DNA from 4 places in the Pseudomonas sp. MF06569 genome. Region 4 is predicted to be linked to each of the others. Evidence: riboswitches for the same ligand, from Rfam matches in the RefSeq annotation. Region 4 holds a riboswitch; each other region holds the start of a gene.
What was found. A riboswitch is a leader RNA that binds a small molecule or an ion and turns the genes downstream of it on or off. The one in region 4 is predicted to bind cobalamin.

Region 1 (7,969 bases), on a different contig from region 4:
CCCGGTTGGCCAACGCCTTTGGAGACTATTTGGCCCCGCCCGAGCGTTGGGGCGGCGGATTGTCGCTGGATACGGTCAACGCCCTCGAAAAGGCTGGCCTGAAACACGCATGGCTGGGCGCCAAAGATTGGCTGGATGCCTTCTGGCACCCGCAGGCCGTGGCCAAGGCCAAGGCGGCTGGATATCTGGTCGCGGTGTATGACAACTATGCTGATGCCCATCCACTTTCAGAACCGCAAACCTGGGCGGCCGCACAAATGGGTGACGAACTGGCCAATGCCGGCCAGCGCGACGTCAACGGCAAGGTCCATGAGGGCTTCAACGGCATAGGTGTGTTTGCCAATGCCGTAGCGGCGCAAGACTATGCCCGCCAACGCATGGCTGCCGTATCCGCTGCCGGAGGCCTCAACAGCTATTTTCTTGATGTGGATGCCGCAGGCACGGCACCGGCGGACTACACCCAAGGCCGAGAAACCAGTGAGCGCGAGAATGCGCGGATGCTCAGTCAACGCCTGGATTACCCTTCGAGAACACTGGGGTTGGTGACCGGCAGCGAAGGCGGAGTGTCCACGTTTGCTCCCAATATTGCCTACAGTCACGGCATTGCCACGCAACCTTTCGACTGGACTGATCCGGACATGAGCCGCAATGAGGCGTCGCCATTCTTTGTGGGCCAATACTGGCCACCGGAAACGCCAACGCTTTTTTTCAAGACCGTGCCGCTCAAGCCGCAGCTGGCACTATTGGTGCGTTCTTACCGCTATCGCTTGCCGCTGTACCAGCGGGTCTTGCACGACAGTCTGGTGAGTACCCATCACTGGGCGTATCCCTCGTTGAAGTTTTCCAACGAGCAACAGAACACCGCGCTCCTGCAACTGCTGTACATGACTCCGCCGATGTATCACCTCAACGCGGCAGTGCTTAAGCGCGACATGCCCTTTATCGGCGCCTACAACGCGGTGTTTGCTCCCCTGCACCAGCGCCTCTTTACCCAGGCATTGGTGGGCTTCGAGGTGCTGGCCGATGATCGCAGCCTGCAGCGCACCGTGTTCGAAGATGGCACCCGGATCACTGTGAACTTCAATCCCGATAAACCCCAGACCGAGGGCGCCATGACGTTCCCGCCTGTATCGGCAACCGTACAGATCCCGGGTATGGCGGCTTATGTCATCGATATGGCCGATCTCTTCAAAACAACGCGGCCATTTGAGCATTGATCAGAGCGGGCGATTCTTGGCCTCGATCCACTGCGACATGTATTGGGTACTTTTGTGCTGGTGATGACGCAGCATGGCACCGGTGAAGTTGTTGCGCCGGTGCTGCTCAAGTTCTGCGCGGCACGCCTGGATGCGCTCGACCAGTGCCGGGCCGTGGACGCCTTGCAGGTATCGCGCTTCAAGCAGGGCCAGGCCATTGCGCTGGGCCTGATGCCAGGCTTCGGGATTTTGGTACAGCTCGACCGCTGCCGCCGCAATCCCGCGGGCACTGCGCTCGATGGCACCGGCCCACGGCAGGTCACCGTGCATGCCTTCGGCGCCCACCGGCGTAGTCACGTTGGGGGTGCCGCAGAGCATGGCATCGGCAATCTTGCCTTTGATGCCTGCGCCAAAACGCAGGGGAGCCATGCAAATACGCGCATTGCTCATCACTTCAAGGGCATCTTCAGCCCAGTTGAGGACATGAAAACCCTGTGCCGGGTTATGCAGTGCAGTGGCCTTGGGCGGCGTGTAGGCGCCGTACACATGCAGTTGTGCAGTGGGCAGTTGCTGACGGATCAAGGGCCAGATATGGGTCTTCATCCATAGCACAGCATCCCAGTTCGGGGCGTGGCGAAAATTGCCGATGCTCAGAAAATGCTGACGCTGTTCATAGGGCACGAACGCCTCAGGCACGCTGTCGACCATCAGCGGGCACCAATGCAGCAGGGCCTTGGGCACGTGGAACTGCTCGACCAGCAGATCGATCTCGTATTCTGAAATCATCAGGTTCAGGTCACTGCGATAAATCGCGGCGATCTCCCGTTGTGCCAGGTCGGCGTCGGCCATCTGTTCAAAGGTTTCGCGCTGGGCCGGGGCGAACAGGCTGCTGAAATCGTCCTGCTCGGTGTCGTGCTTGAGACGTGCCTTGAGTTGCTGCTGACGGGCGTCGCGCAGGCTTTGCAGGTCGGAGGTTTCCAGTACGCGCAAGGCTTGCGGGCAATGCTTCTCGACGCGCCAGCCGAATTGCTCTTCCATCATGAAACGGTCAAACAGCACGATATCCGGTGCCAGTTCGGTGATGAAGGCATCGAAGCTGCTGTTATTGAGCTCGATGGTGACTTCATCAATACCCAGGGCAGCGAGGTCGGCCTTGTGTTCACCAATCCCGGCCGGGCTGCTGAAGGTGATCTGCCAGCCTTGCTGCAGAAAACTCTCGATGATTTGCATCATGTGCCCGCCTGCCGCCGAAGAGCGCGGTTCGGGCCACACGTAACCAATGATCAGGACGCGGGTCGGGCAGGTGGCAGGCATGGGCAGATCCTTGAAGCAGGGCGGCTGAAAAAAGGCGGCAATTAGAACACAACTGCGGCGTAAATCCTCTGTGGGCACTGGCTTGCCCGGGATACAGGCAAGCCAGTGTGCCTGGTCACAAAAAGCCAGGCCGCATCAATGCAGTCGCCTCCCCGGACGCACCTGTGCATTGACCTGTTACAAAGCACTGCGTAGCCTTGCGTGTTCGAGGTTCTTCGCAGCGCGAAGCTAAGAAGGGAACGCGGTATGCCGCGGCTGCCCCCGCAACTGTAAACGGTCATTGATCTTGCAAAGCCACTGCCCAGCAGGCGGGAAGGCGCAAGGTAGGTATCAGCCGTAAGCCAGGAGACCTGCCTCGTGACAGATTCTTACTTCAACCGGGCGGGGTGATCCGGTGGCGAAGACTGACCGCGCACTGCCTGCGGTCGTCGTCCCGTATGCCCGCCGCTTTGCTATAGGGCATCCGATGAAAACACTGGCCAAAACCCCCGTCACCATCGTTACCGGCTTTCTCGGCTCGGGCAAAACCACGTTGTTGCGCCATATGCTCGATAACGCACAGGGCCGTCGCATTGCCGTGATCGTCAACGAATTCGGCGAGTTGGGCATCGACGGCGAAATTCTCAAGCAGTGCACCATCGGCTGCACTGAAGAAGAAGCCAACGGTCGCGTCTATGAATTGGCCAACGGCTGCCTGTGCTGCACCGTGCAGGAAGAGTTCTTCCCGGTCATGCGTGAGCTGGTGGCTCGTCGTGGCGATATCGATCATATCCTGATCGAAACCTCCGGCCTGGCCCTGCCAAAACCGTTGGTGCAAGCCTTCCAGTGGCCAGAAATCCGCAGCGCCTGCACCGTGGATGCGGTGATTACCGTGGTCGACAGCCCGGCCGTGGCCGCTGGCACCTTTGCCGCGTTCCCGGACCAGGTTGATGCCCAGCGCAAGCTTGATCCGAACCTGGACCATGAGTCGCCGCTGCACGAGTTGTTCGCTGACCAACTGGCCAGTGCCGACCTGGTGATCCTCAACAAGGCCGACCTGATCAGCCCTGAAGACCTGGCAAAAGTGCGCGCCGAAGTGGCTGAAGAACTGCCGCCAGCGGTCAAGATCATCGAAGCCAGCAGCGGCCGCTTGCCGTTGGACGTGTTGCTGGGTCTGGGCGCAGGCTCTGAAGATCATATCGATGGCCGCCACAGCCACCACGACCATCACCACGACGGCGATGATGACCACGACGATCACGACCACGACGCTTTCGACTCGATTTCCATCGAGCTGCCGGAGGGCGAGGAGCGTGTACTGATGGAAGCGCTGACCCAGTTGGTGGTCAAACACGGCATTCTGCGGGTCAAGGGCTTTGCGGCGATCCCGGGCAAGCCGATGCGTCTGCTGATTCAGGGCGTGGGTACGCGCTTTGACAAGCACTTCGACCGCGCCTGGGGCCGTGACGAAGCGCGCACCACCAAGCTGGTGCTGATCGGTCAGGACCTCGATGCTGCACTGCTCGAATCCACCCTGCGTACAGCGTTGAGCGTATAAACCATGCATTTGCTCAGGACCCAGCCCGGTGGCTTTGTATCGGATGACAATATTGCCGACTTGGGGCAGACCCCCGCCGAGCTGGTGATCCTGTGCAGTGGTGATTCAAGCCTGGCACTGCTTGCCGAAGCGGCACAGCAGTTGCCTGAAGATTATCCAAGCCTGCGTCTGGCCAATCCGATGCAGGTGCAAAACCATGGTTCGGTCGACTTGTATGTCGATCAGGTGCTGCAACACGCCAAGGTGATTTTGCTGTCGTTGCACGGCGGCATCGGCTATTGGCGCTACGGCATCGAGCGCCTGGTGCAGCTGGCTGAGCGTGGTGTCACCCTGATTCTGGTACCCGGCGACGACCGTCCCGACCCGGAACTCAGCGCGCTGAGCACCGTCCCGGCCGAGCAGGGCGAGCGTCTGTGGCACTTTTTGCGCCAGGGCGGGCGGCATAACGCCCAACAGCTCTATCGTTGCCTGGCCAGTCAATGGCTGGGCCGCGATTATGCATGGGATGAGCCGCAAACCCTGCCGCGCACCGCGATTTATCATCCGGTGCACGCCAATGCCCAACTCAAAGACTGGCAGGCCCAATGGCTCGTCGGGCAACCGGTTGCGGCGCTGTTGTTCTATCGTTCGCACTTGCAGGCCGCCAATACCGCGTTTGTCGATGTGTTTTGCCAGCGCCTTCAGGCCGCCGGGCTCAACCCTTTGCCGATTGCCGTGGCCAGCCTCAAGGAACCGGGCTGCCTGACCGTGGTACAGGACCTGCTGGACGACGTTGAGGCCGGTGTGATCCTCAACACCACCGGCTTTGCCCAGTCGAGTCCGGAAGCCCCGCATTTGCGCCCGTTTCGCCGCAATATCCCGGTGATCCAGGCCATTTGTGCCCAGGACAACGAGCCCGGCTGGCAAGCCAGCGAGCAAGGCCTGGGGCCACGGGACCTGGCGATGCATATCGCGTTGCCCGAACTGGATGGGCGAATCATCAGCCGTGCGATCAGCTTCAAGGATCTGGCATGGCGCAGCGAACGCAGTCAGTCGGATGTGGTGTGTTATCGCGCCCATCCCGAACGTATGGATTTTGTCGCAGAACTGGCGCGGCGATGGGTTGATCTGAGCCGTGTGGCGAACCCGCAAAAACGGATTGCGCTGATTCTGGCCAACTATCCGACCCGCGATGGCCGGATCGGAAACGGTGTGGGGCTGGATACCCCGGCGGCCGCGCTGAATATTCTGCGTGCCTTGCAGGCCCAGGGGTATCCCGTGGACTGCGAGCTTCCCGAGACCGGCACCGCGTTGATCCAGGCTCTGCTGGGGGGCGTCAGCAATGATCTGGACAGCCTCGATCTGCGTCCCTGCCTGCAAAGCCTGGCGCTGGATGAGTACCTGGCGATGTTCAATGGCTTGCCCGAGATCAATCGCCAGGCGGTGATTGCACGTTGGGGCGAGCCGCAAAACGATCCGATGTTTCGCAGTGGGCGGCTGATGATTGCCGGTCTGCGCTTTGGCCTGACCTTTGTCGGGATCCAGCCGGCGCGGGGTTATCAGGTCGATGCCAGTGCGGTGTATCACGATCCGGATCTGGTTCCGCCACACGCCTACCTGGCGTTCTACTTCTGGCTGCGCAACACCTATGGTGCCCACGCCGTGGTGCATGTGGGCAAGCACGGCAATCTGGAATGGCTGCCGGGCAAGGGCGTCGGGCTGTCCGAAAACTGCTGGCCGGACGCAATTCTGGGGCCGATGCCCAACGTCTATCCCTTTATCGTCAATGACCCGGGCGAAGGCGCCCAGGCCAAGCGGCGCACCCAGGCGGTGATCATCGATCATCTGATGCCGCCGCTGACCCGTGCTGAAACCTACGGGCCGCTGCGTTATCTGGAGTTGCTGGCCGACGAATATTACGAAGCGCAGTTGCTCGACCCCCGACGCGCCCGTGAGTTGCAACGGGACATTCTCGCCCTGGTGCGTGAAACCCGTATCGACCGTGAGCTGCAACTGGACGAGAAGCTGGACAGCGATGCCGACGCTGCGATCTGGCTGCCACGGCTGGACACCTATCTGTGCGACCTCAAGGAGTCGCAAATCCGTGATGGCTTGCATATTTTTGGTGAGTCGCCTGCCGGACGCTTGCGGATCGACACCTTGCTGGCGTTGCTGCGCATCCCTCGCGGCGATGGTCGTGGCGCGCAATCGAGCATTCTGCGGGCGCTGGCCAAAGCCTTTGAGCTGGGCTTTGACCCGCTGGACTGCGCATTGGCCGAGCCCTGGACGGCGCGCCAACCCGCGGTGCTGCAGGCCGTCACTGCTGAGCGCTGGCGCACGGCGGGGGACACCCGCGAGCGTCTGGAGTTATATGCGGCGCAACTGATTGAACAGGCTTTGGAGGGCACGCTGCAATTGCCCGACACCGCGCAATGGGCCGAGGTCAGGGGGATTTTCGACGCACTGCTTGATGTCGTCGCGCCGCGTCTGGATGCCTGCGGGCCGGCCGAGATGCAGGGCCTGCTCGATGCCCTTGGAGGGCGTTTTGTGCCGGCGGGGCCCAGTGGCGCACCGAGTCGCGGACGCCTGGATGTGCTGCCTACCGGTCGCAACTTTTTTTCAGTGGATGTGCGCAACCTGCCGACTACGACGGCCTGGCGTATCGGCTTTCAGTCGGCCAACCTGATTCTTGAGCGTCACTTGCAGGATCACGGCGACCACCTGCGCCAACTGGGCTTGTCGGTGTGGGGCACGGCGACCATGCGAACGGGCGGCGATGATATCGCCCAGGCCATGGCACTTATGGGCGTGCGCCCGGTATGGGCCACAGGCAGCCAGCGGGTGGATGACTTTGAAATCCTGCCGGTCAGCCTGCTGGACCGTCCACGGGTGGACGTGACCCTGCGGGTTTCGGGCTTCTTCCGGGATGCTTTTGCCAATCTGATTCGCCTGTTCGATGCCGCCGTGCAGGCCGTGGCGGCACTGGATGAGCCGGATGATCTGAACCCGCTGGCAGCCAAGGTGCGCAGTGAGCGTGAGCAGCTGGAGCGCGATGGACTCTCACCCGAACTGGCAGCGCGCCAGGCCGGCTGGCGGGTGTTTGGCGCCAAGCCCGGCGCCTATGGCGCCGGGGTGCAGAACGCAATTGACGGTCGTTTGTGGCAAAGCCGTGATGACCTGGCCCAGGTGTACCTCAACTGGGGCAGTTATGCCTATGGCGTGGCCGATGAAGGCACGGCGGCCCGCGGCCAGTTTGCCCAGCGTCTGGGGCAAATGCAGGCCGTGGTACAAAACCAGGACAATCGCGAACACGACCTGCTGGATTCCAATGATTACTACCAGTTCCAGGGCGGCATGCTGGCCGCTGTGGAGACGTTGCGCGGGGAGGCTGCAGCCAGCTATCACGGCGATCACAGCCAGCCGGACTTGCCGAAGATTCGCACCCTGAAGGAAGAGCTGAACCGGGTGATCCGCTCGCGGGCAGCCAATCCGAAATGGATCGACGGGGTCAAGCGCCACGGTTATAAAGGCGCGTTCGAAATGGCCGCGACCCTGGACAACCTGTTTGCGTTCGATGCCACCACGCATTTGATCGACGACCATCAATACGCCTTGCTGGCGGATGCCTACCTGCTGGACCCTGATACCCGCGAGTTTGTTCGCGAGCACAACCCGCACGCGTTGCGTGACATGACCGAGCGCTTGCTGGAGGCTCAGCAGCGCGGCCTTTGGAGTGAGCCCGGGGAATATCAGGCGGCGCTGGAAAATCTGCTGCTGGATATAGAAGAAGAGTGAAGGGCTTTTTGAAGTCGATCAACATTCTACGATTTGGAACCCGAAAACATGACTGACACCCCGCATTTCCCGTTATCGGCGGTGGTCGGCGCGGACTCGTTGAAGCTTGCGCTGTGCCTCACGGCCATCGACCCCAGGATTGGCGGCG
Region 2 (7,969 bases), on a different contig from region 4:
GCCACCCGGCACCGTGACCTGCCATTGCGGCGGTGTGCATGAGCTCGTTTTTTTTTGGGGGGGTGTAGGCAACTTATACAGGCAGCAGCCCAAGGTGCCCGCCAAGCTCTACGTAACTTGACTCGCCACCGCCAGTGGCGCCCGACAGCCAGCCCCATACAAAATCCAGAGTCGTACGCCCTGACGAATCAACACCTACCGTGCCGCGGGACCAGCCAGAAAGAAGCTCACCTTCGGTGGTCAGGCACTGGAAAAGCAGCTCAATGCTGTCGGGACCTGTCACGCGCCCGACTTGATTGCCGGTACGGATCCGACCGCCCTGATAAGTGCCTGAAATGCCATGCTCATCGACCAGGTAATGAAATACCGTGCCTGCACCCGAAAGCCCGTGGGTATTGCCGGCTACGCAAAACCGTCGATTGTGCAAGCGCTCGCTGATTTGAGAAAAGGGGGTTTGCATCCAGATCGCATCCTGTCGTCGAGGGAGTCCATTGTTGCTTTCGATGATCCTAACCCAGGGCCGCAACCAAGGCCTAGACCCTCTGAGTGCTGGAACAGCCCTGCCGCTCCCGGCGTCAACAGGCCTCTGTCCAGCCGTCCCGAAAGCGCCCTGATGCAAGCCGTGTTGTGGCCAAGGAGTGGAGCTCACCCGCTCAACGGTTGGCGATCTACATTTCATGAAAACGAACATCGCTTGCATGAAACGCGAGGAAAAATGGCTATCTTTACGTTAACGTAAAGGGCACACCCTTCAGGATGATCACGGTATGAGTCAGCTAACTCCCTCCTTGCAGGATACCGCCGCGCCAGATGGCGTGTGCTACGGCTGCGGCAGCAGTAATTCCCAGGGGTTGCATATCAAGAGCTACTGGCACGAGGACGGCGTGCATGTCATCGCCGAACACTTGCCTGACCCCAAGTATTGCGGCTGGCCCGAGCTGGTGTACGGCGGCATGATCGCAATGCTGGTTGATTGTCACTCCAACTGGACGGCAATGGCTTATCACTACCGCCAGGAGAACCGCGATGTGGTCAGCAAGCCGCGCATCAACTGCGTGACGGGCAACCTGGGAATCAAGTTCATCAAACCCACCCCCATGGGCGTGCCACTGACCCTGCGGGCCAGAGTTGAAGGTGATGTGGGGCGCAAGACGCGGATTCTGTGTGAAGTCTATGCAGGCGATGTGCTGACGGCGGTCGGCGATTCCATTTTTGTGCGCGTCGATACCGGGCTACTGGCTACTGCCGCCCACGGACGCGAAGCGGGTGAAGGATGACACGTGATGCCGCCTCTGCCTGAGGCGGCTTTGAGCCCGGTTGCACGCTGTGGGCGTTACTTGCCGAGCACCTTGGCGTTCTTGGTGCGGATCTCCTTGATGACCGCATTCACGCGGTTGACCAACACATAGTGCCCGCTTATCTGTACCCACTGCTCATGCTCATCAGGCTGTGGAAGCCCTTTGGCTTTCCAGTCCTTGATCGCGACTTCTTCCCGTGTGTATTGGTCCGGAGCCTTGTCGCCGTTGCCATAGCAACTGCTCAGGTCCATGGACTCGGCGAGTATCTGTCCGGGCTTGCAGTCCGCAGGTTTGTCATCGTCAGCCTGGGCTGCGTAAGGCAGTGCACACAAAAAACCAGCCAATAGTGATGCAGAAATCAAGCTGCGCATATTCACCTCATCGTTGTTACCAGCCATCGCCGGTATGGCAATACAGACTTCATGGACACGCCGCGCAGTGATTACGTTCCTGCTCACTGATCGACGGCAACGTTGATGGATGCCAGTCGGTGGATGCCCGTAGGTGGATTGAGCAGCCTCAACGCTGATCAAAATAATTGATTACGAGATCATCAATGACGATTGGACTCCTCCTCTGGCGTGAGGTGAAGTAACCACAGGGCCGGTAACAACAATAAGCGGCCGTTTGTGGAGAACAGCATGTCATTCAATATCAGCAGCTTCCAGCTTGAGGGTCGTCGTGCCTTGATCACAGGATCAGGCAAAGGAATCGGCCTGGAGCTGGCACGTGGCCTTGGCGCTGCCGGGGCAATTGTGGTGATCAACGATCGTAATATCGAAAAAGCTCGCGCAATTTCCAGCCAACTGCGCGATGAGGGCCTGAAGGCAGAATTCGCAGCGTTTGACGTCACCAACCGCGAGCAATTGTTTGCCGCGATCAATGCTTTCGAGACCGACACCGGCGCCATCGACATTCTCGTCAACAACGCCGGCATTCAGCGCCGTGCCCCGCTGGAGGACTTTGCCGAAAGCGACTGGAACGACCTGATGCGGGTCAATCTGGACGGTGTGTTCCATGTGTCCCAGGCGGTTGCCCGGCACATGATTGCTCGCGGGCGCGGCAAGATCATCAATATCTGCTCGGTGCAAAGCGAACTCGCGCGCCCGACCATCGCGCCCTATGCGGCCTCAAAAGGCGCAGTAAAGATGCTCACCAAAGGCATGTGCGCAGAATGGGCACGTCATGGCATTCAGGCCAATGGCCTGGCACCGGGCTACTTCGCCACCGAGATGAATCGCGCCCTGGTCGACAACCAGGAGTTTTCCGAGTGGCTGTGCAAACGCACCCCGGCGGGCCGCTGGGGGCGGGTTGAAGAGCTGTGCGGAGCGGCCGTGTTTCTCGCCTCCCCGGCGTCGGATTTCATCAACGGTCAGACGCTGTTTGTGGATGGAGGCTTGACCAGCGTTGTTTGACCCGCACCCGCAAAAAACAATAACAAGGAACACCCATGAGCACTCTTAAAGAACCTGCACTGCCCTTGACCGATAGAGCCAGTGCCCAGGTAACGACCAAAGGCTTTGCGTCCAAACGCTGGTTGTATCTGATCCCGCTGATTTTCATTACCTACAGCCTCGCGTATCTGGACCGGGCCAACTATGGCTTTGCCAGTGCGGCGGGGATCGAGCAGGACCTGGGTATCACCAAGGGCATGTCCTCGCTGATAGGTGCCCTGTTTTTCCTGGGGTACTTTTTCTTCCAGGTGCCGGGCGCCATCTACGCGCAGAAATACAGTGTGCGCAAACTGGTGTTCTGGAGCCTGATTTTGTGGGGCTTTTGCGCCATGGCCACGGGCCTCGTGACCAATATCCCCATGCTGATGTTTATTCGCGTCTCCCTGGGGATTGTTGAGGCGGCAGTCATGCCGGCGATGCTGATTTTCATCAGCAACTGGTTTACCCGCAAGGAGCGTTCGCGGGCCAATACTTTTCTGGTACTGGGCAACCCGGTCACGGTGTTGTGGATGTCGGTGGTATCCGGGTATTTGATTCAGGCCTGGGGCTGGCGCGAAATGTTTGTGATTGAAGGCGCGCCTGCAGTGCTGTGGGCATTCGTCTGGTGGCGCATGGCGCGGGACAAGCCCGAGCAGGTCGACTGGCTCACTGCCCAGGAAAAAACCCAACTGGCCGCGACCCTCGCGGACGAACAGAAAGGCATGAAGCAAGTCCGTAATTACCGGCAGGCGTTCACCAGCCCTGTGGTGATCCAGCTGTGCTGTGTTCACGCGCTGTGGAGCATTGGCGTATACGGTTTCATCATGTGGCTGCCAAGCATCATCAAACAGGCCGCGGCTGCGGATATCGTCACCGTCGGCTGGCTGAGTGCAGTGCCCTATGTCGCTGCCGTTGCCGCGATGCTGGCGGTGTCCTGGGCCTCAGACAAAACCCAGCAACGAAAACGTTTCATCTGGCCACTGCTGGCACTGGGTGCACTGGCCTTCTTCTGTTCGTACCTGATCGGTTCTTCGCACTTCTGGGTGTCGTTTGCACTGCTGACAATTGCCGGTGCCGCGCTGTACGCCCCCTACGGGCCCTTTTTCGCGCTGATTCCGGAGGTCATTCCGGCAAACGTGTTCGGCGGCGCCATCGGCTTGATCAATGCGTGTGGAGCATTGGGTGCCTTTGTCGGCTCGTGGATCGTTGGCTACCTGATCGGCCTCACCGGAAATCCCGGAGCGGCTTATATCTTTATGACCGCAGGCGTTTTGTCCTCGGCGCTGTTGATGGCATGGGTAAAAATTCGGCGTTAACAAACGCCCAATTCTTGCGAATCTTTCTCATGGGGATGACAGCGCAAACGGAAATGTTATAAAGTATCAATACCTTGTATGCACTCCTTGCCTGTGATCCCTCAATGACTACCGCAACCCTCGCTCCACCTCCCAACAAGCGCCTGCTGTCCATCGACGCCCTGCGTGGCCTGGTTATCCTCCTGATGCTGCTGGACCATGTGCGAGAGACGTTCTTTCTGCACCGCCAGGTGTCCGATCCCATGAACGTCGACATCACCGACCCTGCCCTGTTTTTTAGCCGGACCCTTGCCCACCTGTGTGCCCCGGTATTTGTCTTGCTGACCGGTCTGTCGGCGTTTTTGTACGGCGAGAAGTATCAGGGCAAGCGCGATGTCTCGGCGTTTCTGTTCAAGCGCGGGCTGTTTCTGGTGGTGCTGGAGTTCACTCTGGTCAATTTCGCCTGGACCTTCCAGCTCCCGCCCTCGGTCATCTATATGCAGGTGATCTGGGCCATTGGCGTGAGCATGATTGCCCTTGCAGCGCTGGTCTGGCTGCCCCGTCCACTGTTGCTGGTACTGGGTCTGGTCATTGTCGCCGGGCATAACCTGCTCGATACCCTGCATTTCCCCGTGGATTCGATGATGCATATCCCTTGGGCGATTTTGCATGATCGTGGCTGGATCGAGTTCTCGGACAACTTGCGCCTGCGCACGTCTTACCCTGTGCTGCCCTGGATCGGTGTGATCGCGCTGGGTTACTGCATGGGTCCCTGGTTTGCCCGCTCTGCCCCGGCTGACGTACGTCAGCGCTATCTGTTGCTTGCAGGTACGGTGGCGCTGCTGGGTTTTGTCGTACTGCGTTTACTGAATGGCTATGGGGAAGCGCCGTGGGTGAGTCATGACGGCTTCACGCAGAGCCTGATGAGCTTTTTCAACATCACCAAATATCCGCCTTCGCTGCTGTTTCTCGCCTTGACCCTGGGGGCTGGCCTGTTGCTGCTACTGGGGTTTGAGCGGGCCGGGCAACGCAAGTGGATCGCCACCCTGGCCGTTTTCGGCGCTGCACCGATGTTCTTCTACCTGTTGCACCTGTACGTGCTCAAAGTGCTGTATGTGGCGAGTGTCGCCCTGTTTGGCCAGAACCAGGGCAGCTACTTCGGTTTTGACAGTATCGCTGCGGTATGGCTGACGGCAGTACTGCTGGCCACATCGCTGTATTGGCCGGTGCGCTGGTTTGCTGCCTTGAAAGCCCGTCGCAGAGATATTGCCTGGCTCAAGTATTTCTGAATCTGACACCCACTCCCTCTTGCAAACAAGATCGACTATCATCCCGCCGCCGGTCCCCCCCAAGGGGGGGTTAAAAGGGAATCCGAAGTGCCTCTGTCGCACCAAACGGAACTGCCCCCGCAACTGTAGATGACGAGCCTGCTCCGTGTTTGCCACTGGGATACCTCCCGGGAAGGCTGGAGCCAGGCGATGACCCATCAGTCAGGAGACCTGCCGGCAAAGTCAAAAAACCAACCGGCGGGGTGTCCGGGGAAGGCATCCTTGCTCTCGTGCTGTTGCGCCAACAGTGCTCGGTGATGTGTTCCCGGCTGTACACCTGCGTTTTGTGTACGATCAAATGGAGATTGCATCATGCTGTTGCACCGCGCTGTTACCCTTCTTGCCACCCTTGCCTTGCCAGCACTGGCCCATGCGGCCCCTACCCAATACCCCCTGACAATCGAAAACTGCGGCAGCTCGCTGACCTTTCAGCACGCACCCCTGCGTGCCGTGACCATCGGCCAGGCCGGTACCGAGATGTTCTATGCATTGGGCCTGGGCGACAAACTGGCGGGCACCTCGCTGTGGTTCAACGATGTACCCGCCCGGTACAAGGCGCAGAACGACAAGGTCGAGCGGCTTGCCGACAACGACCCAAGCTTTGAGTCGGTGATTGGAAAACGCCCGGAACTGGTGGCGGTGCAACTGGAATGGATGGTGGGCCCGCAGGGCGTGGTGGGTACTCGCGAACAGTTTCACGAACTGAAAATACCCACCTACCTGATGCCTTCGGACTGTGAGGGCAAGGACAATCTTGTAGGTGCAGACGGCACTCGCCTGCAGGCATTCAGCATTGACAGCGTCTACAGGAGCATCACCCAGCTGGCTGAAGTGTTCGATGTGCAGCAGCGCGGCGAACAGCTCAACGCCGAACTCAAGGCCGGCCTTGAAAAATCCACCGACTCGCTCAAGGGCAAGGACCTGAGCCACACCAGCGCGCTGTTCTGGTTCTCCAGTGCCGACCTGGACATCGACCCCTACGTTGCAGGTCGCAAGGGCATCCCCGACTTTATGCTCAATACCCTGGGCATACGTAATGTTGTGGAATCCGATGAAGAATGGCCAACCGTCGGCTGGGAAACCCTGGCCAAGGCCAACCCGACGTTCCTGATCATCGCACGCATGGATCGACGTCGTTTCCCGGCCGATGACGTTGAGAAAAAACTCGAATTCCTGCGCACCGACCCTGTGACCCGCAACATGGATGCCGTCAAAAACAACCGCATCATCATCCTTGATGCCCATGCCATGCAGGCCAGCCTGCGCATGTTCGACGGGCTCGAAACACTCGCGACAGCCATCAATGCCTACGACCTGCCCAAATGAGTGCAAGGCTGATGCTCACACTGCTGGCCTTCGTGGCCTTGCTGTTGGCAGTGCTTGGCGGGGTTGCCATCGGCGAAACGCCGATCGCCCCGGGCGTGGTGCTCCAGGTGCTGGCCAACAAGCTGTGGGCTGCCGGGTATGTGCTTGATCCGATCGACGAAGGCATTGTCTGGAACTATCGCCTGACCCGTGCCTTGGTGGCTGCAGCCTGTGGTGCCGGGCTGGCGACGTGCGGGGTGGTGTTGCAGTCTTTACTGCGCAACCCCTTGGCCGACCCCTACTTGCTTGGCATTTCTGCCGGTGCTTCGACCGGTGCCGTGCTGGTGGCGGTACTGGGCCTGGGTGCGGGCGCCATCTCCCTGTCTGCAGGAGCCTTTGCCGGAGCCATCACCGCTTTTGCTCTGGTCATTGTGCTGGCTCGCGTCAGCGGACCAGCCAGTACCAGTGCCCAGATCATTCTGGCGGGGATAGCCGGCTCGCAGTTGTTCAACGCGATCACCGCGTTCTTGATCACCAAATCGGCCAGCTCTGAACAGGCCCGCGGGATCATGTTCTGGCTGTTGGGCAACCTCAGTGGCGTGCGCTGGTCCTCGGTATGGCTGGCAGTGCCAGTGGCAGTGCTCGGGTTGGCGGTGTGCATGTGGCACAGACGGGCACTGGATGCGTTCACGTTTGGTGCGGACTCTGCGGCGTCACTGGGAATTCCTGTGCGCCGGGTGCAACTGTTGCTGATCAGCTGTGCAGCCCTGGTGACTGCTGTGATGGTGTCCATTGTCGGCTCCATCGGCTTTGTCGGGCTGGTCATCCCCCATGCCGTGCGCTTGCTGTCAGGCACCGGCCATGGGCGCCTGGTCCCCCTGAGCGCACTGGGCGGCGCATTGTTTCTGATCGCCGCCGACATTCTTTCCCGCACCCTGATCAAGGGCCAGGTGATCCCTGTAGGCGTCGTTACCGCGCTGATCGGTGCGCCGGTTTTTGCGCTGATTTTGATCAGCAGGAGAAATGCCCGATGAATGAGGCAATTCCAGTATTGAGTTGCAGCGACCTGAGTTACTGCGTCGGTACTGCTCAACTGCTGCAAGGCATCAACCTGAGTGCGCTCCCAGGCGAGACCCTGGGCATTATCGGGCCTAATGGCTCGGGCAAATCCACGCTGCTCAAGCTGCTGGCCAATCTGCGTGTGCCCAGCCGTGGCGAAGCCTTTATCCACGGACAGCCGCTCAGAAAAATGAGCCAACGCACCATTGCGCAACAACTGGCGGTGGTTGAACAGCATGCCGATACCCATG
Region 3 (7,969 bases), on a different contig from region 4:
CATGACTGCGCCAGCCACGTCCGCCGGAATTGAACCGCTGTTCGATACGCTCGGCCATTCGGCCAAACGCAACCAGCGGATGCCAGCGCTTGGGCTCGCCAAACAGCGCATCCAGCGCCACTCCGGCGACGCACAACAACGCCACACTCATGGACTCACTCCCCAATAATTCTCATACACCAGTTCACTCAGTGGTCGCGCTTGCGCCCACCCTTCCAGCACCAGCATGGGCGCGGGATAAAAAGCCTCGACCGGGCCCAGGCACAACACTGCCAGGGGTTTGGCTCCCGGGGGCAACCCCAGCAAGCTCGCCAGCGCCTCAGGCTCGAACAACGACACCCACCCCATGCCCAAGCCTTCTACACGTGCTGCCAGCCACAGGTTTTGAATGGCACACGACAACGACGCCATGTCCATTTCTGGCAGGGTACGTCGACCAAAAATATGCTTTTCACGGTCATCCATCAACGCCGCCACCAGCACCTCGGCACAGTCCTGGATGCCTTCAACCTTGAGCGTCATGAATTCATCGGAGCGCTGGCCCAGCGCCTCGGCGGTCCGTACCCGCTCGGCCTCGACCAGGCCCTGAATCCTGCCTCGCAGTTCCCGGTCAGTGATGCGGATAAACCGCCACGGCTGCATCAGCCCCACACTCGGGGCCTGATGCGCCGCCTCAAGCAAACGCGACAACAGTTCAGGTGCCACACTGCCACCGCTGAAGTGCCGCATATCGCGGCGCTCGGCGATGGCGCGGTACACCGCTGCGCGTTCTTCAGGACTAAAGGCGTTATCGGTCATGGCGCCGTCACAGCGCACGGCGCAAACAGCGCAGCAATCGCCTGAGGATTGGACGGAAAGTAGAAGTGCACGTAAGAGGCGGTCATCCGCCCTTCGCGATACACCGCTTCGGCACCACGCCCGCCATTGGGGCTCAGGCCACGGGCAACAGGTTCAAGCTCTGTGCTGGTCAGCGAGTGATGGTAAGTGTGACCACGCAGCAGCCCCTCGGGCATGTCCACCGATTGCAATGCCAACGCGGCCAGACGCTTTTGCATCGTCGCCTCCCCCGTCAGCAACCCCACCAGCTCGGCACGCTGACCGTCGACATCGGTCAAGGCGTCGAGCAGATAAAGCATGCCGCCACATTCGGCCAGCAACGGTTTACCGGCTGCGTGATGGGCGCGAATCGCCTCCAGCATCGGTGTATTGCGCGACAGCTCAAGGTGATGCAACTCGGGATAACCGCCCGGCAAATAAAGGCTGTCAGCTTCTGGCAGGCGGACATCGCGAATCGGCGAGAAAAACACCAGCTCGGCTCCCATCGCCCGCAGCAGATCCAGACTCGCGCCATAGGTGAAGGCAAAGGCTTCATCCCGGGCCACGGCAATCCGAACCCCGGCCAACAATCGCTCGACCAGCACAGGCTCGGGCGCTGCAAATTCAACGGCGGGTGGCAGCGCTACCTCACAGGTGCTGGCCAGGGCATTGGCTGCCGCGTCGAGACGCGCATCCAGGTCGTTCAGCTCACTCGCCTGAACCAGCCCCAAGTGTCGACTCGGCAACTCGATCCCGGTCTCGCGAGACAACGCGCCGTACCAGCGCAGGCCTTCGGTCAGGCTGCCTTCAAGCAACTGTGCATGACGCACTGTGCCAACCCGGTTGGCCAGCACCCCGGCAAACGGGAGGTCCGGTTGATAGCGGGCCAGGCCCAGGGCCAGCGCACCAAAGGTCTGGGCCATTGCGGTGCCATCAATCACACCCAGCACCGGGACGCCAAAATGGCGCGCTAGGTCGGCGCTGGAAGGTGTACCGTCGAACAGACCCATCACGCCTTCGATCAGGATCAGGTCCGCTTCACCAGCGGCTTCCCACAGCAGGCGGCGACTTTCATCCGCGCCCACCATCCACAAATCCACCTGATAAACCGGCGCACCGCTGGCGCGTTCCAGAATCATCGGGTCCAGAAAATCCGGTCCACATTTAAACACCCGCACCTTGCGCCCCTGATTGCGATGCAATCGGGCCAAGGCGGCGGTAACGGTGGTCTTGCCCTGACCGGAGGCCGGTGCGGCGATCAACACCGCGGGGCAATGACGCGACTCTCTCATGCTTGAACACTCACAATTCGATGCCTTTCTGGGCTTTGATCCCGGCCTGGAATGCGTGTTTGACCACACCCATTTCAGTCACGGTGTCGGCCAGGTCTATCAGTTCAGGTTTGGCGCCACGCCCGGTGACCAGCACATGCTGCATTGGCGGACGGGCTTGCAGGTCGGCGAGCACCTGCTCAAGGTCGAGGTAGCCGTGTTTGAGCGCGATGTTCAGCTCATCCAGTACAACCAGCACGATGGACGGGTCACGCAGCATCTCGCGGGACACTTCCCAGGCGGCTTCGGCGGCCGCGATATCGCGTTGGCGATCCTGGGTTTCCCAGGTAAAGCCTTCACCCATCACGTGATAACGCACCTGCTCGGGGAAGCGGCGGAAGAAGATCTCTTCGCCGGTGCTGTTGCGACCCTTGATGAACTGCACCACGCCGCACTGCATGCCGTGGCCCATGGCCCGTGCCAGCATGCCAAAAGCGGAACTGCTCTTGCCTTTGCCATTGCCGGTCAACACCAGCAGTAGCCCGCACTCATTGGGCGAGCTGGCAATGCGCTCATCCATGACGGCTTTTTTGCGCAGCATGCGCGCCTGATGACGTTCGTCGCGTTCGGGGGATTCGTTCATGGCAGCTCTCCGTTGGGGCTCAATGATGCAAACGGGAGGCGGGGGGGAATTCATAAAAAACACACTGCATCGCCCGCCGCGAGAGTGGTGGATGGATCAGGCCGGTCTCCGGGCTCACAAGCGGACGGCCCTGTACAGAGCGCCCTTGTCCACGCGCCTTCCCGTGAGCAATCACAGTGGCAGTTGGCGTGGCATTGACTCGTTTACCGTTGCGGGGGCAGCGCCGGGATCATGGCGGTTGTGCAGGACAAACACGCCCTCACCGGCTTCCCTGTTTCACTCGACCAACGTTACGTTGCCGAGCACCTGAAACAAGCCGCGAAGGTTAGAGGGTTGGGGGTGGAGCGTCAATTAAAGGTGGCACCAATAGGGCTATACAAAGCTACGACCTGAACCTTTGAAGGGCTAAGCTTCTCTATGACTTACAAGACCAAAACCTCATGGAGATTCACATGCTCAAGCGCCAGCACGCTATTGTCATCGCACTTGCGGCAGGATTGGCTGCCTGCGGCGAGTCGTCGACCCTGCAAGTGAGTGATGGCACCGGCCCCTCGCCCAAATTACCCGAACCGAACAAAACCCTGATACCCACCGTCAATATCGCCCCGGCGGTCGGTTGGGCTGATGGCGCCACGCCCATTGCCGCCCAAGGCCTGGAGGTCGCCGCATTCGCCGAAGGCCTGGATCATCCGCGCTGGCTCTATGTCTTGCCCAACGGCGATGTGCTGGTCGCAGAAACCAACGCACCGCCCAAACCGGATGACAGCAAGGGGATCAAAGGCTGGATCGCAGACAAGGTGATGGCCCGCGCCGGGGCCGCAGTGCCAAGTGCGAACCGGATCACCCTGTTGCGCGATGCAGACCACGATGGCGTGGCCGAAACCCGCACGGTCTTTCTCGACAATCTGAACTCGCCTTTTGGCATGACCCTGGTGGGCGACGAGTTGTATATCGCGGACGCCGACAAGCTGTTGCGCGTCCCCTATCAGGCGGGCGAAAACAGCATCAAAGCCAATCCGGTCAAGGTGCTCGACTTGCCGGGCGGCCCACTGAACCATCACTGGACCAAAAACGTCATCGCCAGCCCTGACGGCTCTAAGCTGTATGTCACCGTCGGCTCCAACAGCAACGTGGGCGAGAACGGCATGGACAAGGAAGAAGGCCGCGCCGCGATCTGGGAGGTTGATCGCGCCACCGGCAACCACCGTATTTTCGCCTCGGGCCTGCGCAACCCCAATGGCATGGACTGGGAACCCAAAACCGGCAAGCTCTGGACAGCGGTAAACGAGCGCGACGAAATCGGCAGCGACCTGGTGCCCGACTACATCACTTCAGTTCAGGATGGCGGCTTCTATGGCTGGCCCTACAGCTATTACGGCCAGCACGTGGATGTACGGGTCAACCCGCAAAATCCGGAACTGGTCGCCAAAGCCATTGCACCGGACTATGCCGTCGGCCCGCACACTGCATCCCTGGGGCTGAGTTTTGCCGAAGGCAGCAAACTGCCCGACTTTACTCAAGGCGCGTTTATTGGCCAGCACGGTTCCTGGAACCGCAAGCCGCACAGTGGCTACAAAGTGATTTTTGTACCCTTTGCCGACGGAAAACCCACCGGTATGCCGGTTGATGTTCTGACCGGCTTTCTCAACGCTGACGAGAAAGCCATGGGCAGACCCGTGGGCGTGGTGATCGATAAACAGGGCGATTTACTGGTGGCCGATGATGTCGGCAACAAGGTTTGGCGGGTGTCGGCAAAGCCAACCAGCAAATGAAACAGTGGGAGCGGGCTTGCTCGCGATGGATACAACGCGGTGTAACTACAACGCCGCGGTGATCCAGTCGCGAGCAAGCCCGCTCCCACCCAGCGTGATGCAGGTTCGGGTTTACGGCAGACGCGCCAGATGCTGCTCGGTCGGCAAAACGCGCTTGGCATTCAGATAGGCTTTTTGCCAATAGGCTTTATTGAGACTGTCCAGCTTGACCGTACCGCCAGTGGCCGGTGCATGCACAAAACGGCCTTCACCGACGTAGATCCCGGCATGGCTGACCTGGGAACCACCGTTGGTGGCGAAAAACAGCAAGTCACCGGTTTGCAGCTTGTCCTGGCCAACATTCTGCGCCTGCATCACGATCATTTCACGGGTCGTGCGCGGCAACGAAATGCCCGCCGCGTCGTTGTACACGTACTTGATCAGACCACTGCAATCAAAACCTGAATCCGGAGTATTGCCACCCCAGCGATAAGGCGTGCCGACCAGACCCAAGGCACGAAAAAGCACGTCGGCGGCAATCGGCGAGGTTTCTTCATAAGGGCTGGCAAACACGACAGGTTTTTTGACCACCGCAACAGGTGGCGGGTGGCTGGCGCAGGCACTGAGCAGTGCTGCTAAGGTCAAGAGGGCAACGCGGGCCATGGTCGACATAAACAGAATGTTCCTGATTCTGGATACGGCAACTCTGGCCGCGAAACCTGAAGCCGCGAAAGGGGTCACCTTCGCGGCTTCAAGGATTTAACAATGCGACTGAATTCTAGCCCTTAGCAGCCAAACTTCAAGTAAGACATTAACTTTACTTGCGGGCTACTACGCTCGCAGGAGCCATCGCCAGGGCGCGCTTGGCCTCAATAAAGGTCTTGCTCCAGTAGCTGTCACCCAGGTTATCGATCCGCACACCACCGCTGCGGCGGCTGCTGGAGTGGATAAACTGGTCATCACCCAGGTAAATCCCGGCATGGCTTACACGGCCACGACCATTGGTGCTGAAGAACAGCAAATCACCGGGCTTGAGGTTGTTTCGTGCGACCAACGGTGCTTTTACGTTGATCATTTCGCGGGTTGAGCGCGGCAATTGCATGCCGGCTTCTTCCTTGAAGAGATAACCAATGAAGCCGCTGCAATCGAAGCCTGCCTCAGAGGTGCCGCCAAAACGGTAACGCGTACCGATCAGGGACATACCGCGCTCGAGGATGCTGTCAGCCAGAGCCGGCAACTGGTAAGGCTTGCTGTTGGCGGAAAATTCAGCCAGTTCTTTTTCGGTGGCAAGTTCTTCCTGATAAAGAGCGGAAGATTGCGATACCGAGGATGACTTTTGAACCTGATGATCGACAACTTGCTGCGACACTGGCGTGTGGGCAGCGCAGCCAAACAACAGGGTAACGAGTGCGAGAGGCACGAGGGGTGCGAAGCGCTTTAGCATGGGCACGACCGTGGCTTGTAAGAAAAGTAGCCGCGACTATGCCCTCTATGATCCTCATTTGCAAATTCAATCGATCAAAATGTGACTTGATGGTTTTGTCGTGACATCTAAGGCTTTACACCCCTGACAATAGATTTTGCGCACAAAGCTCTTGAGCCGCGCAGGGTTTCTGGCGCCTGAAAACTGCCGAAAACGGCTGCAGACCGCAGTTTTAAAGGGGTGAGCTACCAACCCAGGGTTTCTTTCAGGAAAGGGATCGTCAACTTGCGTTGCGCTTGCAGGGAGGCCTGATCGAGCCGTTCGAGCAAATCAAACAACGCACTCATGCTGCGAGTGCCTCGCGTGAGAATAAAATGCCCGACTTCGTCGGTCAGGTGCAGGCCGCGACGTGATGCGCGCAATTGCAAGGCACGCAACTTGTCTTCATCAGACAAGGGACGCATCTGAAAAACCAGCGCAAGGGTCAGTCGGGACTTGAGGTCAGCCAGCTTGATGGGCAATTCACGGGGCGAGGTAGACGCTGCAATCAGCAGGCGACGCCCACTGTCACGCAGGCGATTGAAAAGATGAAACAGTGCCTCTTCCCAGTCGGCACGTCCGGCCACCGCCTGGAGATCATCCAGACAAACCAGCTCGTACTGCTCAAGGTTATCGAGGATTTCAATGCCGCGATCCAGCAACTCGGCCAGAGGCAAGTACACCGCGGGCTCACCCATCTGCTCAAAGCGCAGGCAGGCAGCCTGTAGCAGGTGTGTGCGGCCTACGCCCTGCTTGCCCCAGAGATAGATCAGGCTTTCAGTCCAGCCGGCGTCGGCTTCGCACAGTCGCTCGACATAGCCGAGTGCAGCGGCATTGGCGCCTGGATAGTAATTTATGAAGGTTGCGTCATCACGCAGACGCACACCTAGGGGCAGCTGAATCGGTTTCATGCTGACTGAACAGTTCAAGCGAACTGTTAGTGGCCTCTGTGTAAAGTTCTAAAAGTTTATACCCGTGTAACCGGGCACACAATGTAACAGACCACGAGCAAAATCAAAGGTTTGCGTTAAGGTCTTGGATTGTTTGATCTTTTCCTGACGATTAAGGTGCTGCGAACGCACATGAAAAAGGCGGGACCACCTGCCCGGTGAGCCCGCCCTTCACAGAACCTGGCCGTTACAGCTCCGGGTCTTCGCTGCCTTTATAGGCGTGGGAGTCCTTGTACATATCCTGCAAGTGACGCACCAGCACCATGATCACCGCCGCCACCGGCAGTGCCAGCAACACACCGGTAAAGCCAAACAGCTCGCCACCCGCAAGAATCGCGAAGATCACCGCCACCGGATGCATACCGATCTTGTCACCCACCAGCAAGGGGGTAAGGACCGTACCCTCGAGTGCCTGACCGACCATAAACACCGCCACGATCCCGAGCATCGGGTACAGGTCACCGCCAAACTGGAACAGGCCGGCGATCAACGCCGCACCAATGCCGACAATAAAGCCCATATACGGCACGATGGCCGCCACCCCCGCCATCAGGCCGATCAACAGCCCCAACTCGAGGCCGACAAACATCAGGCCCGCCGAGTAGATCACCCCCAGCGCCAGCATCACCAGCAACTGGCCACGCACAAACGCGCCGAGCACGTCGTGACACTCCTTGGCCAGCGACACAATCTGATCGGCCCGGGCCCGCGGCAACAAGCCGCGAATCTTGGCCATCATGATGTTCCAGTCTCGAAGCAGGTAAAACGCCACTACGGGAATCAGCACCAGATTGGCCAGAAAGCCGATCAGGGCCAGGCTGGATGCCGTTGCCTGGGACAGGACGATGCCGACAATGTCAGTGGCCTGCCCCATGTGCTCGGTGATTGCCGCCTTGATCTTGTCAAACTTCCAGAAGCTGTCACTCAAGCCGAGCTTGGCCTGCACCCACGGCATGGCCGTGTGCTGCAACCAGTCGAGCACCAGCGGGGCCAACTGGTACAGCTTCAACAGTTGCTTGGCCAGCAACGGCACCAACACCAAGAGCAGCGTCATCATAATGACAGTGAACAGTCCA
Region 4 (7,969 bases):
CTCCACATACTGCTGCGGCAGGATCAGGGTAAAGATACTGCCCTTGCCCGGCTCGCTGCTGACATCGATCGAACCGCCCAGCAATGTCGCCAGATCACGGGAGATCGACAGGCCCAGCCCTGTGCCGCCATAGCGGCGGTTGGTGGTGCCGTCGGCCTGACGGAAAGCTTCGAAGATGGAGTCTTGTTGCTCCTCGGAAATGCCGATCCCGGAATCGCTCACGGTAAAGGCAATCCCTTCGCCCGGCTGACAGGATACCGTCAGGCTGACCTGGCCTTGCTCCGTGAACTTGACCGCGTTGGACAGCAAATTCTTGAGGATCTGCTCCAGACGCTGGCTGTCGGTGTAGATCATGGGCGGCGTGCCGGGCTGCAACTGGACCTCAAAGCCCAGGGACTTGTCGCCCGCCAGCGGCTGGAACATGTTGCGCAACCCTTCGACCACCCGTGCCACGCTGGTGTGCTCGGGGCGCACTTCGAGCTTGCCGGCTTCTACCTTGGAAATGTCCAGGATGTCGTTGATCAGGTTAAGCAGGTCATTGCCCGCCGAGTAAATAGACTCGGCAAACTTGACCTGTTCTGCGCTGAGGTTCTGCTGCGGGTTTTCGGACAGCAACTTGGCCAGGATCAAGGAGCTGTTCAGCGGCGTGCGCAGCTCGTGGGACATGTTGGCCAGGAATTCGGACTTGTACTTGCTGGAGCGTTGCAGCTCTTCAGCCCGTTCTTCAAGTTGCACCTGGGCCTGGTTGAGTTCGGTGTTCTTGCGGTCCATTGCATCCCGCTGGCCGGCCAACTCTTCGTTGGTCTGCTCCAGCTCGGCCTGCTGGGTTTCGAGGCTGGTCTGGGACTCTTTGAGAATGCGCGACTGCTCTTCGAGTTCCTCGTTGGCGGTCTTGAGTTCCTCCTGCTGCACCTGCAGTTGCTCATTGAGCTGCTGGGTTTCGGCCAGCACCTCTTGCAGGCGCTGGCGATAGCGCGCCGCTTCAATCGACATGCCGATGTTGTCGGCGATCAATTCGAACAGCTCTACGTCCCGCTCGCTCAGGGGCCTGAGGAAGCCCAGCTCAATGACCCCGTTGACGCGATCATCATCACTGGTGGGCACCACCAGCACACTGCGCGGGCTGCCTTCGCCCAGCCCGGAGCTGACTTTGGAGAAATAGTCGGCGGGTACGTTGTCCAGTCGAATCAACTTATCCTGCTTGACTGCCTGCCCGATAATCCCTTCGCCGTTGCGAATCAGTTGGCCCTGCGCCTCTTGCTCGCGGGAAAACCCATAACTGGCCACACGCTTGAGATCGCCGTGATCTTCACGCACATAGACGGCCGCCACCACGGATCCCAGGTACTGGGCACAGAACTGCAGGATGTTGTGGCCCAACATGTTGAGCGTCAGGCGCCCCAGCACCTGTTCAGCCAGCTCGGTCTGGCCGTTGCGCAACCAGGCCTGTTGTTCCAGACGCTGAGCAGTCTTGATCTGCGACTCGAAGGCATTGTTGTAACTCTTTGAAAGTTCAAGTAAATCGCGACGACCGATATAGGCCAAAAAGCCGCTCAAACCCAGTACGAAAATCAGGTACAGGCCAATACTGATGATCGTTGTACGACTGACCTCTTCGCTGCGAGCCACTCGCAGCTGCTGCTCCATCTGAATGAAGTCTTGATATTCTTTGCGAATTTCGTCCGCCAGGCGTTTGCCCCGCCCCGCCTGTATGGCCGCACGGTAATCACCGTCCTGACGGCGCAGATCGACCATCGACTGGGCGTAGGCATTCCACTCATTTTGCAGCGCCTCAAGGCGTTTCAGCCGGTCGACCTGCTGCGGGTTGTCGCTGACCAGCTCCTGCAACCCCTTCAACTGGAGCGCAATTTGCGGCTTGGCGACGGCATAGGGGTCCAGAAAATGCTCATCGCCGGTAATCAGGAACCCGCGCATGCCGCTTTCAAGATCCACCGTCAGCCGCACGGCGTCGTTGGTATTACTGATAACCCGGTCGCTGTGCTCCACCCACCTGATCACTGATAACAAATAGCTGACCATGATCACGAATAACGCGGCACTGAGCACGCCGACAGCCAGGGGCAAGCCAACGTTGCGACTCAGAAGCTTGCGAAAGCTTCGCTCATCAATTGATACAGGTGAGTTCATTTTCAGGCCTGTGGGCAGTCTTAAAAAACTGGAGTTTGCCGGATTACCGAGCAATAGTTCTATTTTCTTACCCAACAATGAACATTTTCGTACAAAGAGGCACATTCAAATGCTGGGCAAGGCTATCCTTGCTGCAGCGAGACCCACGCTTACATTTTTTATCGAGATCATGATTATGTCCGCTACACCCTCCACCATCCTGGTGGTCGAAGACGACGCCATTGTTCGGATGCTGATCGTAGACGTGCTCCAAGAACTGGACTTCAGCGTGCTTGAAGCAGACGGCAGCGAGCAGGCCATGGAACTGCTGGAGAATGCGGCCCAGCCCATTGACCTGCTGATGACCGACGTCGGGTTGCCGGGCATGGACGGCCGGGAGCTGGCAGCCAAGGCCCGCCAATTGCGCGAGAAAATGCCCATCCTGTTTGCCAGCGGCTATGCCGAAACCCTTGAGGTCGCAGAAGGCATGGCGGTGATTGGCAAACCTTTCTCCATTGATCAGTTGCGCGACAAAGTCAAAAGCCTGCTGACCGCCTGACGTGTAGTCGCTGCCGCAGGCTGCGAGGGCTGCGTAGCGGCCCCGCTTTTTGAAGGTCCTGCGGCCCTTATCGCAGCCTGCGGCAGCGACTACACCCCCCCCTTTAAATTGACGACTCTCCTGGGCTGTGGTTTCCTACACATCTTGTATCAGGTGCCCTTCACAGGGTGAAACGGGAAACCGGTGCGTCAGGCGTTAGTCCTGGCAAGTCCGGCGCTGCCCCCGCAACGGTAAGCGAGAGAAACATCAAATCCACTGTGCCGAGTGCATGGGAAGGAGATGTTTGCAGGCTCAACGCTTGAGCCCCTCGCAAGCCCGGAGACCGGCCTGGTTATTTTTCAATAACAAACCCGCGGTGGGCGGGCGCTGTTAAACCCTGCGGGCTTCGTTCGCGGGGTTTTCTTGCGCTTTGCTGCCCGTCGTCCGACCTGAGGCAAGCGCCATGTCTATCAGCACCAGCCGTACCCATTCCGCCGCGACCACTGCCACCCAAAGCCAACGCATTGTGGCGGCTGTCGGTGCTGCGGTACTGGGGGCTTTTCTCGTTTACTTCGCCGGGTTCTCCCATATCGATGCGGTTCACAATGCGGCCCATGACACCCGTCACAGCTCCGCCTTCCCGTGCCATTGAGACTGCCTGCCATGATTAAGCGTATCGCCCAAACCGCAGGCTTCACCGGCTTGCTGGCCGCCCTGCTGCTGACCCTGCTGCAAAGCCTGTGGGTGTCGCCACTCATTTTGCAGGCCGAAACCTACGAAAAACCTGCTGCCACTGAAGTGCACGAGCATGCCGACATGGCCATGCCAGCCCACGAGCACGACGCCGAGGCCTGGGAGCCGGAAGATGGCTGGCAGCGCGTGCTGTCTACCACGGGCGGCAATCTGGTGGTTGCTGTGGGTTTTGCCTTGATGCTGGCCGGCCTTTACACCTTGCGTGCCCCGACGCGCACTTCCCAGGGCCTGCTCTGGGGCCTTGCCGGTTATGCGGTGTTCTGCCTGGCGCCGACCCTGGGCCTGCCACCCGAGTTGCCGGGCACTGCAGCGGCAGATTTGCTGCAGCGTCAAATCTGGTGGGTCAGCACCGCAGCTTCGACCGCAGTGGCCATCGCACTGATGGTATTTGGCAAGCACTGGGCGCTGAAAGTGCTGGGCGTGGCGATTCTGGTGGTTCCGCATATTTTTGGCGCACCCCAGCCACTGGTGCATTCAAGCCTGGCCCCGGCCGAGCTGGAGTCGCAGTTCAAGATTGCTTCGCAACTGACCAACTTCGCCTTTTGGCTGGCCCTGGGCGTGATCAGCGCCTGGCTGTTTCGCCGCAAGTCTGAAGGCCAGTACTCGGCATGACGGCAACCGGCACAGCGCCAATCCTGGTGATTGGCCTGGGCTGTCGCCAGGATTGCACCGCGGCAGAGCTGTTGAGTCTGATCGAACGCTCTCTGGCCCGGGCCGGGATCCCGCTGAATGCGGTCCGTGCCCTGGCCAGTGTCGATCTCAAGCGCCAGGAACCCGGACTGCTGCAACTGGCAGCTCGACTGGAACTGGAGCTTGAGGTCTTCAGTGCGCAACAGCTTGCCCCGTACGCCCCTCAGCTGAGTCACCGGTCGAACCTTGTGTTCGAGAAAACCGGGTGTTTCGGGATTGCCGAAAGTGCTGCGCTGGCCCTGGCCGAGCGGTTCGCCGGCGCACCCGCTACCTTGCTGATTACGCGACAAAAATCACCAGGCGCCACCTTTGCGTTGGCCTGTTTCGAGCAAAACCCGCGATAATCCCCCGCCTCACTATGAGCGTTGTTCAAGAACAGCTCTATCTCAACCCCTTCAAGAGACTGCCATGACTGTTTATTTCATCGGCGCCGGACCCGGCGATCCTGAGCTGATTACCGTCAAGGGCCAGCGCCTGATTCGCAGTTGCCCGGTGATCATTTACGCGGGTTCGCTGGTCCCCGAGGCCGTGCTGCAAGGCCATCAGGCTGAGCAGGTGATCAACAGTGCGCAACTGCACCTTGAGCAGATCATCACCCTGATCAAGGCCGCCGACGCCAAAGGCCAGGACGTGGCCCGCGTACATTCCGGCGACCCCAGCTTGTACGGGGCCATTGGCGAACAGATCCGCTGCTTGCGTGAGCTGGGCATTGCCTTTGAGATCATTCCGGGAGTGACTGCCACCGCGGCCTGTGCGGCCATTCTGGGGGCCGAACTGACGTTGCCCGATATTTCGCAAACCGTGATTCTGACCCGTTACGCCGAAAAAACCGTTATGCCAGCCGGAGAAGAACTGGCCAGCCTGGCGCAGCACAAGGCGACCATGGCCATTCATCTGGGGGTCAAGAACCTTGAAAACATCGTTGCCGAACTGATCCCGCACTACGGCAGTGATTGCCCGATTGCCGTGATTCATCGCGCCAGCTGGCCTGACCAGGACTGGGTGCAAGGGACGCTTGCAGACATCGCGATCAAGGTCCAGGCCAAGGGATTCAGGCGTACGGCGCTGATCCTGGTGGGCCGGGTGCTGGCCAGTGACAGTTTTGGGGACTCGTCGCTGTACCGTGCGGGGCATGCGCATCTGTATCGGCCTTGAACGCTCTCCCCCTGTGGGAGCGGGCTTGCTCGCGATACGGACGGCGTGGCCTGTCAGGTAGATCCCATTAGGTTCTGCTGCGCCCGCACAATCCGAATCGCGCAGCCATAAAAAAACGGTGCTCACGGGGCACCGTTTTTTCTTCAGCTTCGCAGCGAACGCCCTGTTAGTAGTAGGCGTTTTCTTTCTGCGAGTGGTCGGTCACGTCACGTACGCCCTTGAGCTCCGGCACACGCTCAAGCAGGGTGCGCTCGATGCCTTCACGCAACGTCACGTCCGCCTGGCCGCAGCCCTGGCAACCGCCACCGAACTTGAGCACCGCGATACCGTCTTCAACCACTTCAATCAGGCTGACCTGACCGCCGTGGCTGGCCAAACCGGGATTGATCTCGGTTTGCAGGTAGTAGTTGATGCGCTCGTTGATCGGGCTGTCGGCATTGACCATCGGCACTTTGGCGTTTGGCGCCTTGATGGTCAGCTGACCACCCATGCGATCGGTGGCGTAGTCCACCACGGCATCGTCAAGGAAGGGTTCGCTGAACGAATCGATCCAGGCCGTGAAGCTTTTAAGGCCGATGGCGGTATCTTCAGATTTGACTTCAGCCGGCTTGCAGTAAGCAATGCAGGTTTCGGCGTACTGGGTACCGGGTTGGGTGATAAAGACGCGGATGCCGATACCCGGGGTGTTCTGCTTTGACAGCAGATCAGCCAGGTAATCGTGGGCAGCGTCGGTAATCGTTATGGCGCTCATGGAATCTCCTCGCAGACATGGGACGCAGTTTACGCCAATCGGCGCGCCTGACAAAGTCCTAGTGTTTTTGTCAGGAAAGCCACACCCCATGTATCAAATTCTAGTGGCTGATTACAGGTTTTCGTAGCGGTTCATATCCAGCACACCGGCCTCTACCGGGTCGGTTTCGCTGATGTACTGGCCAATATCGTGAAAGTACTGCCAGAACTGTGGATGGCTACGGCGAATCCCCCAGCGCTCGACAATGGTGTCAAAGGTCTCTTGATCCTTGCATTGCTCCATCGCTTCAACAAAGGCCTCAACCTGCCCCGTCGGGATATTGAACATGAAGTTCGGGTAGCTGCTGAGCACCCCGGGGTAGATGGCCAGGGTGTCCAGCCCAGGCTCCAGCCGGTATTCCTCGCCCAGCATGAAGGCCACGTTGGTGTGCGCGCGATTGCGCAGCATGCTGTACATCTCGCGTTTGCCGTCACGTCCCTCGATCCGCAGCATGCTGGCTTCTGGCAATTGACTGATGACCGACAGCCCCGCCGCAGGGCGCGAGGTCAGACGGCTCAGTGCCTGCTCGGCGTATTTGAACTCTTGCGGGATGTCGGGGCGTGAACAGTAAGCACCGACGCAACGGTTGATCGGGTCGGGCCGTGCATTCAGGGTGCCGGCGCGTTCAATCAGCTTGAGCGCAAAGTCACGCTTGGGGTCGGCCGGATCGAGCTTCATGCCGCTCGGCGTGCCGGTGTCGATCTTCTGGTAGTCCATCCACATCTTCAGCTTGCCGCTGTTCTGATACCAGCTGCTCAAGATGCCCGAACGGGCGTCGGCCGGCATCAAGCGCAGGAAGTTGACCTCGGCGCCGTTGCGGATCAAGTCAAAGTACAAGCGTGTCTGGGCCTGATGGGAAACGTTGCCGAACACATCGAAGTTGACCGCCAACTGGTAGTAGGTGCGCTCCAGCAACGGGTAGTCGAACAGCCACAGGGTTTGCGGGATTTCGCCGATCAGGCCCTTGCTGACACTGGCGCTGTCGAAGTGACGGAAAACGGTCAACAAGGCGTTGTCGTTGCCTGCCCACAGGGTCGACCAGCTCGGTGGCGGCATGTCGGCATAGGCTTGCTGGCGCAACTTCTCATAGTCATTGCGCTTGTTGCGATAGCGGTGCCACAACGAAATAACACTGCCAACGTCGTCGATCTGGCCGGGCATTGCCAGCAACGGCGTCGCTTCGCCACGATAGGCGGCGTCGGTGACATAGCGGTCATGGGCAGGCTCCTGGAACACGGTCCAGAAGTTGTCGCGAATCACGTCAGTCGCAATCTGCCCACGGCACACCGGCCCACGAATAAAGGTGCGTACGAAATACTCGGCGTTGTCGAGCATGAACTGGTAACGCGCCACCGCCGGAATCGCTTCAAAGACTTCGAACGGGTTGGCCCGACCTCGAGGCCCGTAGCCCGGCAAGCTGGTGGCATGCCAGTCACCGCTGTAGAACAGCTCTTTGACCCGCGCCAGCTTGTGCTCGCCCATCGGATAGGTGATATGGGTTTTGTGCACGATCACGCCCTGAACGGGTATCAACCGATAGTAAAACGTGGTGCCGGGGTCGTCGTTCGGGCGGCGGGTAGCAATCAGGTCAACCGGCTGACCGCTTGGGGTGCGCGAACGCACCCACTGGAAGAAGTGCCCTGGCACGCCGTTGTCGAAGTAGGTATGGGCCAGAAACAAATGCTCGTACAACCAGCGCGCCACCAGGGCTTCGGTTGAACCTGGACGGTTGAGCAATTCTTCCCATTCGCTGATCTGTGCCGCTTCGACCGCAGTCGGCTTGATTGCGTGCTGGTCAACCTTCGCGCCCTGGGCCAGCCAGGTTTGTACGGTGTGGTATTGCTGGTTGGTCAATCCGGTCACGGCCAGCGGCATGCCTTCTTTTGGATGGCGTTGGGCGTAAGCGTCGAACTCCC

Region 1: it holds a riboswitch for cobalamin, as region 4 does, so the genes downstream of both, cobW (cobalamin biosynthesis protein CobW) here and AC19YQ_RS16155 (CbtB domain-containing protein) in region 4, are expected to answer to the same signal.
Region 2: it holds a riboswitch for cobalamin, as region 4 does, so the genes downstream of both, AC19YQ_RS17130 (ABC transporter substrate-binding protein) here and AC19YQ_RS16155 (CbtB domain-containing protein) in region 4, are expected to answer to the same signal.
Region 3: it holds a riboswitch for cobalamin, as region 4 does, so the genes downstream of both, cobO (cob(I)yrinic acid a,c-diamide adenosyltransferase) here and AC19YQ_RS16155 (CbtB domain-containing protein) in region 4, are expected to answer to the same signal.

What each region holds. Positions count from the first base shown of each region.
Region 1 covers NZ_JCBCUZ010000019.1:15,309-23,277, forward strand. The annotation lists gene AC19YQ_RS16850 (glycoside hydrolase) at 1-1,217, shown strand, start outside; gene AC19YQ_RS16855 (glycosyltransferase) at 1,218-2,510, opposite strand; cobalamin riboswitch at 2,702-2,882, shown strand; gene cobW (cobalamin biosynthesis protein CobW) at 2,977-4,047, shown strand; gene cobN (cobaltochelatase subunit CobN) at 4,051-7,821, shown strand; gene AC19YQ_RS16870 (magnesium chelatase ATPase subunit I) at 7,870-7,969, shown strand, end outside.
Region 2 covers NZ_JCBCUZ010000019.1:79,864-87,832, reverse strand. The annotation lists gene AC19YQ_RS17160 (avidin-fold protein) at 74-460, opposite strand; gene AC19YQ_RS17155 (PaaI family thioesterase) at 768-1,277, shown strand; gene AC19YQ_RS17150 (RcnB family protein) at 1,334-1,669, opposite strand; gene AC19YQ_RS17145 (SDR family NAD(P)-dependent oxidoreductase) at 1,940-2,713, shown strand; gene AC19YQ_RS17140 (MFS transporter) at 2,749-4,047, shown strand; gene AC19YQ_RS17135 (acetyltransferase domain-containing protein) at 4,152-5,315, shown strand; cobalamin riboswitch at 5,349-5,547, shown strand; gene AC19YQ_RS17130 (ABC transporter substrate-binding protein) at 5,667-6,680, shown strand; gene AC19YQ_RS17125 (FecCD family ABC transporter permease) at 6,689-7,693, shown strand; gene AC19YQ_RS17120 (ABC transporter ATP-binding protein) at 7,690-7,969, shown strand, end outside.
Region 3 covers NZ_JCBCUZ010000002.1:43,420-51,388, reverse strand. The annotation lists gene cbiB (adenosylcobinamide-phosphate synthase CbiB) at 1-151, opposite strand, end outside; gene bluB (5,6-dimethylbenzimidazole synthase) at 148-798, opposite strand; gene AC19YQ_RS02565 (cobyrinic acid a,c-diamide synthase CobB) at 795-2,108, opposite strand; gene cobO (cob(I)yrinic acid a,c-diamide adenosyltransferase) at 2,119-2,730, opposite strand; cobalamin riboswitch at 2,813-3,055, opposite strand; gene AC19YQ_RS02555 (PQQ-dependent sugar dehydrogenase) at 3,183-4,502, shown strand; gene AC19YQ_RS02550 (C40 family peptidase) at 4,614-5,153, opposite strand; gene AC19YQ_RS02545 (C40 family peptidase) at 5,299-5,925, opposite strand; gene hda (DnaA regulatory inactivator Hda) at 6,150-6,854, opposite strand; gene AC19YQ_RS02535 (AI-2E family transporter) at 7,081-7,969, opposite strand, start outside.
Region 4 covers NZ_JCBCUZ010000017.1:68,772-76,740, forward strand. The annotation lists gene AC19YQ_RS16145 (response regulator) at 1-2,148, opposite strand, end outside; gene AC19YQ_RS16150 (response regulator) at 2,324-2,686, shown strand; cobalamin riboswitch at 2,821-3,031, shown strand; gene AC19YQ_RS16155 (CbtB domain-containing protein) at 3,129-3,317, shown strand; gene AC19YQ_RS16160 (CbtA family protein) at 3,329-4,030, shown strand; gene AC19YQ_RS16165 (cobalamin biosynthesis protein) at 4,027-4,452, shown strand; gene cobM (precorrin-4 C(11)-methyltransferase) at 4,517-5,263, shown strand; gene nfuA (Fe-S biogenesis protein NfuA) at 5,430-6,014, opposite strand; gene AC19YQ_RS16180 (fatty acid cis/trans isomerase) at 6,126-7,969, opposite strand, start outside.